DNA from 3 places in the Bradyrhizobium sp. USDA 3256 genome. Region 1 is predicted to be linked to each of the others. Evidence: predicted binding sites of a transcription regulator. Region 1 holds the regulator's gene; each other region holds the start of a gene.
The links. The regulator LexA, encoded in region 1, represses DNA repair genes until DNA is damaged. The targets are predictions, from matches to a motif close to TGTTCNNNNTGTGTTCNG.
Positions count from the first base shown of each region.

Region 1 (4,208 bases):
GGAATTGAGGAGCTCTGAGCGTGGCCCTGATGCCGGTTGCCGATGCCCTGTCCGCCGTCCTCGCCGGCGCCGAACCGCTGCCGGAGGAGATGGTCGCGCTCGATGCCGCCTACCACCGCACGCTTGCGCACGACCTCGCGGCGCTGCGCACCCAGCCGCCGCAGCCGATGTCGGCGATGGACGGCTATGCGGTGCGCGCCGCCGATGCGGCCGATCTAAAGGCCCGGCTCAAGGTGATCGGCGAAGTCGCCGCCGGCCGGCCGTTCGAGCGGACGGTCGGCGCCGGCGAGGCGGTGCGGATCTTCACCGGCGGCGTGATCCCGAGCGGCGCCGACGCCGTGATCATCCAGGAAGACACCGCCGTCGACGGCGACCACATCACGATCTCGGAGGCCGCCAGCGTCGGGCGGCACATCCGCCAGGCCGGGGTCGACTTCCGTGAGGGCGAGGTGCTGCTCGCCGGCGGCAGCCGCCTGTCCGACCGCGCGCTGTCGCTGGCGGCCGCCATGAACTATCCGGAACTGACGGTGCGCCGCCGCCCGAAGGTCGCGGTGCTGGCGACCGGCGACGAGCTGGTGATGCCGGGCTCGCAGCCCGGTCCCGGCCAGATCGTCTATTCCAACGGCTACGCGCTGCGGGCGCTGGCGCGCGCCGAAGGCGCCGAGACCGTCGACCTCGGCGTTGCCGCCGACACGGTGGAGGCGACCACGGCCGGCATCCGCCGGGCACGCGAGGCCGGCGCCGATATCCTCATCACGACAGGCGGCGCCTCGGTCGGCGACCACGATCTCGTCAAGCGGTCGCTGGAAGCCGAGGGCGTCGAGATGGCGTTCTGGCGGATTGCGATGCGGCCCGGCAAGCCGATGATGCACGGCCGGCTCGGCGCGATGCGGGTGATCGGCCTGCCCGGCAATCCGGTGTCGTCCTATGTCTGCGCCTTCCTGTTCCTGGTGCCGTTGATTCGGGCGCTGAGCGGCCGGAAAGTGATTCATCATCGCCGCGCAAGCGCCCTGCTCGGCCGCGACCTCGCCGCCAACGACCAGCGCGAGGACTATCTGCGTGCGCGTCTCGAAGCGCGCGAGGACGGCACGCTGGTCGCAACCCCGGTGACGCAGCAGGACTCGTCGCTGCTCGGGAATCTCGCTGCGGCACGGGCGCTTCTCGTGCGTCCGCCGTTTGCGGCGGCTGCCGTCAAAGGCAGCGAATGCGAAATTCTGACACTGCCCGAATAGGGTTTTCGCGCCCCGCCGATTGTGCGTTGCCCGACACGTTCACCGGAAATTAAGTGGTTGCGGAACACATATCGAACATATAGTGTCCGTTCATGATTTGTTTCGAGTACTGGTGTCTACAATCGGGAAGCCGCGTGGAAGCAGGTGCATTGAGCACATGCTCCTGAGGTCAGGCCCGGCCTGCAGGCCCCACCAGAAGAGTCTCGGAATCGAACGACGCTATCAACCGGGGGAATACTCGAGATGCTCACGCGCAAACAGTACGAACTACTGCGTTTCATCAATGAACGTTTGAAAGAGGCCGGCGTACCGCCCTCCTTCGACGAGATGAAGGATGCGCTCGACCTGCGCTCGAAGTCCGGTATCCACCGCCTGATCACTGCGCTGGAGGAGCGCGGCTTCATCCGCCGCCTGCCGAACCGCGCCCGCGCCATCGAGGTCATCAAGCTGCCCGAACTCTCGGCCGGCGCCGGCAACGGTCGCCGCGGCTTCACGCCCAGTGTCATCGAAGGCACCCTCGGCCGGCGCGCCAGCACGCCGCCGATTGCCGAGGACGACGGCAACCGTCCAGTCGCGGTCCCCGTGATGGGCCGGATCGCCGCCGGTACGCCGATCGAGGCGCTGCAGACCCGCAGCCACACCATCAGCGTGCCGCCCGACATGCTCGGCGCCGGCGAGCACTATGCGCTCGAGGTGCGCGGCGACTCGATGGTCGATGCCGGCATCCTCGACGGCGACATGGCGCTGATCCAGCGCAACGACGTCGCCAATACCGGCGACATCGTGGTGGCGCTGATCGACGAGGAGGAAGCCACCCTGAAGCGCTTCCGCCGCCGCGGCGCATCGATCGCGCTCGAGCCGGCCAACACCGCCTATGAAGTGCGCATCCTGCCGCCGAACCGGGTCCGCATCCAGGGCAAGCTGATCGGCCTTTATCGCAAATACTGAATTGCAAATACTTGCGGCGGCCGGGAACGAGCAACACGTCGGATCGTTCCTTGCATGATAGTGTAGCGTACGGCCTGCCCGATGCGCTCCGATACCTCTCGCGCAGCGTCGCGTGTTTGTGATCGGAGCGATCTCGGACCAGTCGTACAATCGCCCAGAAACGAGCAGACGCTCGTTCGCTATCGTCCACTCTGGTAGAGGCCCTAATGCCTCAAGGAGAGGCACGGGTCGCTACCTCGAAATGAGGAGCCATCCGATGTGTGACTATAGTCTGCACGCCGTGGCATCGCGCCCCGCCATTGTCGGAGAGACGCTGATCACGACGACGTTCCGCGGCACGTCGACCCGCGGCTTTGCCTCGGAGAACGATCCCACTGTCGCGGTCTGCATGCTGCCGGGCACCGAGCTCGCTTTCGCCGAGAACGTTCGCTACGACAGCCGCTGGATCTGGACCAAGACGCTGAACTATCGCGTCGGCGTGTTCAACGAAGTCGAGCCCGACGTGCCCGATCGGCATCATGACGCGGTCGAATTCCCCGACGGCAGCCATGTGCTGGTGACCCAGCTGGTCGAGGGACAGCGCGTCAGCGTGCTGCAATTGCCGGCGCTGCATCCGCCGGTCGAGCAGAAGCCGAAGGTTGTGGAGCGGCGGCCCTCCGCATTCGCAACGCTGTTTTTGGGTTGAGCGCATCGTCGCCGCGGAATGAGCTGTTCGGCGGCGAATGACCTAAGCAATTTCGGGCGACCCCGGACTCCCGCTTCCGGGGCGCAGAAGGAGATTTGCGTCGGCCGGCGCCTTGGCGCATCATCGGGCACGGAGGACGTGCGCGGTGGTCGATAAGGTCACATGGCAAAAGGCTGGACGCGTCACGGAACCGGGCCGCTACCTGTTCCGGTTCGGTTGGCTGACGGTAACGGCCGACGACCTGAAAGTCTGGGAGCAATTTCCCGAGGCTTCCTTTACTCTCGTCAAGAAGCCCGACGCCCCCGACTCCGACGAATATCATCTCGGCCTGTTCGAGCTGCCAAGCGGCCCCTCGCCAGACCACAGCTAATCATCGCCCTGCAGATCGGTCTCAGCCGGCGTCGCATCCACCGCAGGCCGCGGCGCGGCGGCGGGCGCGCGTAGCGTCGTCTCGCTCTCGCCGTCGCCGGGAACCGCCGGCGACCACGGCCGGTCGATCCCGCCGGGCTTGACTGCATCGACGGCGTAGCCGTCCCTGATCCGTCGCAGCACCAGCGCGCCGTGGCGGCGCAGCCGCTCGGCATCGATCACCGATGCCGCGCAGCCCTGCGGCGCCGGCCGCGCCGTCACGATCAGGGCTGCGCGCTCGCAGTCGTCCGCCAGCGCCTCCGGCCGGGTCGCCAGCGCGACGAAGGCGCCGCCGGGTCCCTGGGTCACGCAGCCGCCGGCATCGCAGGAGACGCCCTCGCCGAGCGACGCATCGGTGGCGGTGCGCGCGTCGGCGTCCGCCGCCAGCCACTCCTTGACCAAAAATGCATCCTTGGCGCTGTGCATCAGATGCAGCCGTCCGTCACCGCCACGCACCGCGACGTTGCGGCCGTCGCCCGACACCAGCACGTCCGGTTGCGGCACCCTGAGCGCCCAGACCGAGGCCACCAGCAGCAGCACCGCGCCCGACCAGCGCAGCGGCGTGCGCAGCAGCCCGAGCAGGATGATGCCGGCACTCGCTGCGATCAGCGGCCCGATGCCGAACGCCGCCATGCGGCCGACCGCACCCGGGAGTGCGGCGACCCATTGCGTCACCAGGATCATCCAGTCGATGCCGAGACCCATGATCGCCCAGAACAGTCCATCGAAGCCGAACGGCATGGCGACGAGCCCGAGCAGGCCGGCCGGCATCACGACCGCCGAGACGACAGGCATCGCCGCGAGGTTGGCGAGCAGCCCGTAGGGCGTCACGCGATGGAAATGGAACGCGGCATAGGGCGTCGTCGCCAGCCCCGCCACCAGCGAGGCCAGCATCAGCATCGTGAGCTCGCGCCCGCCCCACAGCGCGACCCGCG
Region 1 is NZ_JBSSAE010000002.1:3,474,851-3,479,058, forward strand. It holds gene ACVWY5_RS18030 (HAD family hydrolase) at 1-1, shown strand, start outside; gene ACVWY5_RS18035 (molybdopterin molybdotransferase MoeA) at 21-1,232, shown strand; gene lexA (transcriptional repressor LexA) at 1,476-2,180, shown strand; gene ACVWY5_RS18045 (hypothetical protein) at 2,437-2,865, shown strand; gene ACVWY5_RS18050 (hypothetical protein) at 3,011-3,235, shown strand; gene ACVWY5_RS18055 (ComEC/Rec2 family competence protein) at 3,232-4,208, opposite strand, start outside.

Region 2 (4,208 bases), 2.4 Mb from region 1:
GCGCACATCAGGCGGTCGCGCGTCACCTTGGCGATGATCGAGGCCGCCGCGATCGAGGCCACGATGCCGTCGCCGCCGATCACGGCATCGCAGTCGCAGGACGTGGCGAGCTTGTCGCGGCCGTCGACGAAGACGTGCTTCGGCATTTCCGGCAGCGCATGCACGGCGCGCGCGAGCGCCCACAGCGAGGCGCGCAGGATGTTGTCGCGGTCGATCCGCGCCCGTGACGCCACCGCGACCGAGAACGCTGCTGTCGCGCAGATTTCCTCGAACAGTTCCTCGCGGCGCTCGACGGTCAGCCGCTTCGAATCATCGAGCCCCTTGGGAATCCGATTTGGGTCCAGCACCACGGCGGCGGCGACCACCGGACCCGCCAGCGGCCCGCGCCCGGCCTCGTCGCAGCCGGCAACCGGCCAGACACCGCGCTTGATCAGCGCGCGCTCGCGCCGAAAGCTCGGCCGCGTCACCACGATGACGCGCTTGTCCGGCTTGGCCGGTTTCTTCTTCGACGCGGTCTTGGACGTGCCGCTGGACTTGTCCCGAATCATACCGGGATGGTGATCAAGCCCGGCCCGTGGCGCAACCGGGAACCTGGCGCCCTTCCCCGTTATTCAATCCGCCGCTCCAATCGGGATCGGCGCTCTAATCGGGAATTGACACCCGGCGGTCGTCGCGAACCTCAAAGCCCGGCGCGCGCACCACTTCCCAGGCGTGGCCGTCGGGATCGCCGAAATAGCCGCAATAGCCGCCATAGCTGGTGGGCTGCGCGGGCTTCAGCAGCCTGGCGCCTTTCGACAGCGCGAACGCCATCACACGATCGACCTCGGCGTCGTCGTTGCAGTTCCAAGCGATCGCGACGCCGCGGAACGCTAACGGCCGTGGCTGATCCGGCAGCCCGGCATCGGCGGCGAGCAGATGCCACGGGAACAGGCCGAGCACGGTGCCGCCGGTCTCGAAGAAGGCGACCTCCTCGCCGGTCGCGCGCATCTTCCTGGTGAAGCCAAGCGATTCATAAAAGCCGATGCTGGCGCGCATGTCGCTGACGCCGAGCGTGAGGACGGTGAAGCGTGCGGTCGGGGTGTTGCTCATGTTTGCACTCACTCATTGTTATGTTCGTAGCCCGGATGGAGCGAAGCGCAATCCGGGAAAGCTTCAGCCAGGAGTCGAAGAGCCCCGGATTTCGCTGCGCTTCATCCGGGCTACGGGTCTTAACCTAGAACAGGCTGAGCTGCTGTCCGTTACGCTTCGGCTTGGCGAAGTGATCGGTGGTCAGCTTGGTGCGCCGCTTGTTGAGGCCGAGCTTTTCGCAGGCGATCTCGAAGCGGCGGCCGATCATCCAGGCCATCGGGCCGGTGCCCTTCATCCGCGTGCCCCATTGCGAGTCGTAGTCGCGGCCGCCGCGCATGTCGCGGATCAGCGTGAAGACGTGACGGTAGCGGTCGGGATAGTTCGCCATCAGCCATTCGCGGAACAGATCGCGCACCTCTAGCGGCAGGCGCAGCAGCACGTAGCTCGCCTCCCTGGCGCCGGCATGCGCGGCGGCATCGAGGATGCGCTCGATCTCGGAGTCGTTCAGCGCCGGGATCACGGGTGCGACCATCACCGTGGTAGGGATGCCGGCATCCGCGAGCCGCCTGATCGCCTCGAGCCGCTTCGGCGGGGTCGAGGCGCGCGGCTCCATGGTGCGGGCAAGCTTCGGGTCGAGCGTCGTCACCGAGAGCGCGACCTTGGCGAGATTGCGCTTGGCCATCCGCGACAGGATGTCGACGTCGCGGGTCACCAGCGCCGACTTGGTGACAATGCCGACCGGATGGCCGGCGCGCTCCAGCACCTCGAGGAGGCCGCGCATGATCTTCCGGTCGCGCTCGATCGGCTGGTAGGGATCGGTGTTGGTGCCGATCGCGATCATCCGCGCCTCGTAGTCCGGTGCCGCCAGCTCCTTCTCGAGCAGCGCGGGTGCGTCCGGCTTGGCGAACAGCTTGGATTCGAAATCCAGCCCCGGCGACAGGCCGAGATAGGCGTGGGTCGGCCGCGCGAAGCAATAGACGCAGCCATGCTCGCAGCCGCGATACGGATTGATCGAACGGTCGAAGCCGATGTCGGGCGAGTCGTTGCGGGTGATCACCTTGCGCGAGGTGTCGAGCGCCACGCTGGTCGTGAACGGCGGCAGGTCCTCGAGGCTCTGCCAGCCGTCGTCGAAGGCAACGCGGGCCTCGGCCTCGTAGCGGCCGCTGGCGTTGGACTGCGCGCCGCGGCCGCGCCGCCGCTCGCGCTCGATCGCGACCGCAAGCTCGGGAAAGGGGGAAGGTGCACCCGCCGGGTTATCGGAGGGCGCCGTTACCGGCGGGTGCTTGAGGGCATGAGAGGATGCTCGGCTCATGCTTTGAAGCTAACACAGCGCTAGAACAAATCAAGAACATGAACTGAGAAATTCCACAGAACGTTGCTACATAATTCTGCACGCGAACAGGCTGCTTTGAATATGACAAGGTGATAACACGGCCGGAGTTTCTCCACCGTTTGAGCCATCGAAGCCTCAAAATCATGCTGAGCGTGATCATTCCAACCGACGGCGTCGAGCGCACCGCGGTCGCAACGTTGGCGGCGCTGGTGCCGGGCGCGGCCGCGGGCGTCATCCGCGAAGTGCTGCTGGTCGACCGAAGCAACAGCGACGTGATGGAGCGCGTCGCCGACGTCGCCGGCTGCCGCTTCCTGCGCTTCGAGGGCACGCGCGCCGCGGCGCTTGCGGCAGGCGCGCGGCAGGCGCGGTCGCCCTGGCTGATGTTCCTGCATCCGGGCGCGGTGCTCGATGCCGGCTGGATCGAGGAAACCACGCAGTTCATCCAGATGGTGGCGGCGAGCGGCAAGGACCGCGCCGGCATCTTCCGCTACGCCCGCGCGCCCTACACCGACCCGGGCCTGCGCGACGGCCTCAAATTCGTCGCCCGGATGATCACCGGCCCCTCGGCTGAACAAGGGCTCCTGATCGCGCGCGAGCATTACGAGCGGATCGGCGGCTACCGGCCGGACGCCCGCCGCTCCGAGGCGCGCCTGCTGCGCCGGCTCGGCCGCTCCTCCCGCACCATGCTGCGCAGCCGGATCATGGTAGCCTGAACAAAGCGCTTGCGGATTATTTGATTCCGTCAAATAATATATTTGATGAAATCAAATTCCCATGACACCACGCTCGAGAGCCAGGTCGCCGCTGTCCGCGGCTTTAGCCGGTTCTATACCCGCAAGCTCGGCATCATCGAGCCGAAGCTGTTGCACTCGACATTCATGCTGCAGGAAGCGCGGATCATCTACGAGCTCGCGCATCGCGAAAATTGCACCGCAACCGATCTGGTGCGCGATCTCGACCTCGATGCCGGCTTCGTCAGCCGCACGCTGGCGGCGCTGCAAAGGCGCCAGATCGTGACGCGCAAGCCGTCTAAGGCCGACAAGCGCGTCAACGAGGTGGCCCTCACGGCCAAGGGCCGCACCGCAGCCGCCGATCTCGACCGCCGCTCGCGCAGCGAGGTCGGGGCGCTATTGAAGCAGATGGACAGCGACCGTCGCGCCGCGGTGGTGCGCGCGATGGGCACGATCGAGCAATCGCTGGAGCCGCCGGCCGAGAAACCGGTCGGCTTCCTGCTGCGCAGCCATCGCGTCGGCGACATGGGCTGGGTCGTCTCGCGGCAGGGACAAGCCTACGCGGAGGAATATGGCTGGGACATCAGCTACGAGGCGTTGGTGGCCGAGATCTGCGCGCAGTTTCTGCGATCGTTCGATCCTGCCCGCGAGAATTGCTGGATCGCGGAGGTCGACGGCGAGCCGGTCGGCTCGGTCTTCCTGGTGGACGGCGGCGACGGGGTCGCCAAGCTGCGGCTGCTGCTGGTGGAAGAAAAGGCGCGCGGACTCGGCGTCGGCCGCGCACTGGTCGAGCAATGCATCCGCGTCGCGCGCGAGAAGGGCTACACGAAGATGACACTGTGGACCCAGAGCATCCTGGTCGCCGCGCGCGGCATTTACGCCCGCGCCGGCTTCGAGCGGGTCAAGGAAGAAAAGCACCACAGCTTCGGCGTCGACCTGGTCGGCGAGACCTGGGAGCTGGAGTTGTGAATCCGCAGCGCCGAGGCGCCTGGACTGCGTAGCCGGGATGGAGCGAGCGCAATCCGGGAGCGGTGCTGCCGCGGAAGAGACTGCCGCGGATTTCGCTTCGCTCCATC
Region 2 is NZ_JBSSAE010000002.1:5,916,010-5,920,217, forward strand. It holds gene ACVWY5_RS29890 (ribonuclease HII) at 1-548, opposite strand, end outside; gene ACVWY5_RS29895 (VOC family protein) at 643-1,089, opposite strand; gene ACVWY5_RS29900 (PA0069 family radical SAM protein) at 1,214-2,380, opposite strand; gene ACVWY5_RS29905 (glycosyltransferase family protein) at 2,545-3,114, shown strand; gene ACVWY5_RS29910 (helix-turn-helix domain-containing GNAT family N-acetyltransferase) at 3,160-4,101, shown strand.
Region 2: a site for LexA is predicted at 2,402-2,419, ahead of ACVWY5_RS29900 (PA0069 family radical SAM protein). Genes of this name have one in related genera too.

Region 3 (4,208 bases), 1.2 Mb from region 1:
GGCGGAAGTTCGAGAAGGCGTATTCGCTCGATCCTGGCAACCCTGTCATCGCCAACAACCTCGAGCTTCTCAACGGTAGCCGGAAGTTCATCGAAAGGCCGCCGAACAATCAGCCCTGATCACGCCGCTCAACCCGTCGTTTCGGCAGAGCCAGGCGCGGGCCGCTTGGCGCGTTTTGCTAGTTCGGCATCAGCACGGCATCGATGCGGCGGCTGTTTCGTGTGCTGATGATGATGGCGCCGTTACGGGTTGCAAATCTCGCGCCGACAAGACGCGGCAGCTTCTCCGTCAGCGATGAAGGCAGCGGAATCATTCCGCCGGTGATGGGATCGCCGACGTTGATCGGCGCGACGGCTGCGCCGGCCGAAGGCGCTGCCTTGATGTATTCCCTGATCAACTGAATCTCTTCACGCGAGAGGCTGAGCGCGGCCTGTTCGCCTGCGCCGTCAGGCAGCTTCTTTTCCGCCTCGGCCTTGTCTCGCGCATCTTCCTGCTGGGCGGCATCGCGTTTTGCGACTTCGACCAGTTCGAGTCTGGTGAGGCGTTCCCTCAGCGGCGCGATCTCCCGTCGCAACGCGGCGATGTCTGACTTCAGCGAAGAGAGCTGACCAAGTGCAATCGCGGCGGCAACGCAAGCGACGACCGCGATCAGGCTGAGGCACGCCACCGCCAGCCCCGTCAATCCGCCTCGACGATCCGGGACATCCTCCGCGGATCGCCGTCGCCGCGCGGCGGCGAATTTCGGCTTGATCGTGCCGAGGAAGCTGACCAGACCGGACAGCCGCGCAGCCACCATGCGGTTCGCCTCTTGAAAGGCGCCGAATGCAGGCGCAGGGACGATCGGAGAGTGCGCCGAGGGGATGGCGGGAGCAGCAGCCGAATGGCGCGCGGCGGATGGCTGGCGATCGTCGCGGTCCTCGCGCGTCATGCCGGGGAGCTCGAGATCGACGTCGTCGGGGCGGTCGATCGCGGTATCCGCAACGTAATGGCGCGTGTCGGCCGCAGCGGCGTCCAATCGCTCCGTTTCCTGCTGATCGAGTCCTTGTTCGATGCGGGCGGCTTCAAGCGAGCGCCACAGCGAGAGCCCCGAATCGGTGATCTGCAGGCCCGCATCGTTGATCGATGCCCATCCCGATTGGAAGACGTCGGCGTCGCCAAGCTCGGACGGCCGCTTCGACTGCGTGGCTTCATCGCCGGCCGCGATCATGCGCTTGACCTCGCGGCTGACCTCGTCGATCGCGATCCGCTGCCCGGGCCTTGCGGCCAGCACACTCAAGATCGCCAGATTGAACTTCATGCGGCGCCTCGCGATGCTCCTCAGCTGGCCGTGCCGCCGTTGCGCTCCCATGCAGGCGACGTGCGAGCCTCAGCGGGGTCGAAGCGGATCAATCATGCCGGCGCGGACGTCGGTCGGTCAGGGAGTCAAGCAAGTGTACCGGCTCGCCAAGGGGCAAACAATCCGGCACCAGACCTACGACAGATGGATAAGTCGGTCCGCAAACGACACGCGTCGGGATCGCGTTCGCTGCGCGCCTCAGAGAAACTCGCGAAGCCTGGAGAGCTCGATCACATGCTCGGGTGACAGCACGTCGGGGACGAGGGGAGGCTGCGACTTGGTCCGGATCTCGTAAAGATGTCGCGTCTTCTCGGGCTTGCCCATGAAATCCCGAATGCATTGGTCGAGCGTTCCGTTGACGACCATATAGGGCGCGCGATCCTCTCGCCTGGAGTTGTTGAGAGAAGGCCATTTGTAAAGGTGGGCCGCAGCTTGGAAGTCCACCTGATGGGATTGGTCGGTCATTGCAAAATATCTACCCGAAAAAGCCCTGCGCGGCAAAGTCAGCCGGCTGATGAGTGAGCCGGTGCGGTATCTCGAACCCTCCGCCGACGTGCCTCGCATTGATGCCTCGCAGCAACTCTCCACTCGATCTCCCGCGGACCGAGATCGGGGGGCGATCGGGCGAAGCCGGCTGAAGCAAGCGCCGGCAGACCCCCTCGCGCGGCAAGCGCGCAGCGTGGCAACGCGCGTTGACCACCTGGCGTCGTTCGCGGCGCCGTCGGCCACAATGACGTGCTGGATTGACTCGACTTCAGAGTGTTCCTATTTTGTTCTATCGGCAATTTCCACGTCCGGGGACGGGCGGCTTCGGTCAGGTCAGGGATGAACGGGTCGAGATGGCAGCCGCAGCCACCATCCTTCATGCGGACCTCGATGCATTCTACGCATCGGTCGAGCAACTGCTCGAGCCGTCGCTGCGCGGCAAGCCGATCGCCGTCGGAGGCGGGGTTGTGCTTGCGGCGTCCTATGAGGCCAAGGCCTTCGGAGTGCATGGCGGCATGTCGGGACGGGAAGCGCGCCAACTGTGCCCGCAACTTGTTTTCGTCGGCGGCCATTTCAGCGATTACCAGCGCCTGGGTGATGCGGCCATCAAGGTGATCGGCGACTTCACGCCGCTGGTCGAGCGAATTTCGATCGACGAGGCGTTCGCGGATGTTGCCGGCTGCACTCACCTGTTCGGAACGCCTGCCGAAATAGCCGCGTCGATCCGGTGGCGCGTGCGCAGCGAGCTCGGCCTTCCGATCTCGGTCGGCGTCGCCCGCACCAAGCATCTGGCGAAGATCGCCTCGCAGGTCGCAAAGCCCGACGGACTTGTCGTCGTTGATCCCGACGCCGAGCTGAGCTTCCTTCACGAACTGCCGGTTGAGTTGATGTGGGGGGTAGGGCCGGTCACCAGGACCCGGTTGGACGCGATCGGCGTCGCGACGATCGGTCAGCTCGCCAAATTGTCGGAACGGTCGCTGACGCACTTGCTCGGTCCGGCAGCGGGCGAGAAACTCGCCGCGCTGGCCTGGAATCGCGATCCGCGACAGCTCAAGCCACACCGGCGCGCGCGATCGGCAGGAGCACAATCTGCACTTGGCCGAAAGCCTGCGATCGAGCAAGTCATCCGGCCTACGCTGCTTCATCTCGCCGACCGCGTCGCCACGCGGCTTCGGGCGAAGTCACGGCCTGGACGAACCGTGACGGTGCGCGTCCGCTTCGCCGACCTGAAGTCGGTGACACGCTCGATGACGCTCGATGCGCCGGTGTGCACGACCATCGTCCTGGCCCGGCTCGCCGAGAATCTCGTGCGCGCTGCTCTTGCCGACCATCCCGGCGAGAAGATCATCTCGCTGCTGGCGATCTCGGTGTCGCATCTCGAGGAGCATTGGGATCTTGCATTGGAGCTTCCACTCGGACTGGAGGACGAAGCGCTTCGGCCTGGAAGTCCGACAGGGATGGCCCGCTGGGCGGCGGACCGTGCGATCGACAGGATCCGCGATCGCTTTGGCTGGGAGGCGATCGGATATGGTTCGGCGGCGCTGGAGGCGGTTCATTCGGTGCCCGACGCGTTTCGCAAGCTTGCCGAGAGAGATCTCTAGCTCACCAGTTCACACGGCTGTCACTGCATTACGAAAAGGCAATTTGGAATCGCGCGCTTGTGAGTGGCGACCCCGTACGGCCGGCCTATTTTGAGCCTGCGGAGGATAGCCATGAAGTACAGCGCCGAACTGATCCAGACGATGCGCGATGCGTTGGATGCGGTCATGGCAAGCGTGCCGGCGGATCAATCCGTGTTCGGTCTCAAGGCCGCTGTTGCGGAATGCATCCTGCGAGCTGCGGCTCACGGCCAGACATCGTTCGACGGGCTCGTGACGTCGGCATCCGATCAGCTTCAGTCGATCATCTCGATGTTGGCCTAGGCGATCGGGAGGCGCGCGACCGTCGCGTTCATCTTGCCGCACGGCGCAGTGTTGATGCAATCGCTCAGGCCGCCGGTTCTCTCAGGGCAGCGATACGACCCGTAGATTGTTGGTTGTTCCCGCTTGTCCAAAGGGAATGCCGGCGACCACAACCAGCAGATCGCGGCTTGATGCAAACTGCTCTGCATGCGCGAATGTAGTTGCGCGCTCGACCATCTCCTCATAGCTCTGAACGTCGTCGGAAAGCACGCTGTGAGCGCCCCAAAGCAGGCACAGGCGGCGGGACACTTCGCGGCTTGGGGTGATGGCGAGGATCGGGCGGCTCGGCCGCTTGCGCGCGACGCGTGCCGCCGTGGTACCGCTCGACGTATAGGCCACAATGGCTGCGGCGTGAACGACGGAGGCGAGATCGGCCGCCGCCGTTGCCACGGCATGCGGTGGCGTTTGCTCTTCGCCGGGCTGGG
Region 3 is NZ_JBSSAE010000002.1:2,321,683-2,325,890, forward strand. It holds gene ACVWY5_RS12370 (tetratricopeptide repeat protein) at 1-119, shown strand, start outside; gene ACVWY5_RS12375 (hypothetical protein) at 179-1,297, opposite strand; gene ACVWY5_RS12380 (hypothetical protein) at 1,535-1,801, opposite strand; gene dinB (DNA polymerase IV) at 2,176-3,423, shown strand; gene ACVWY5_RS12390 (hypothetical protein) at 3,535-3,744, shown strand; gene pyk (pyruvate kinase) at 3,826-4,208, opposite strand, start outside.
Region 3: a site for LexA is predicted at 2,097-2,114, ahead of dinB (DNA polymerase IV). Genes of this name have one in related genera too.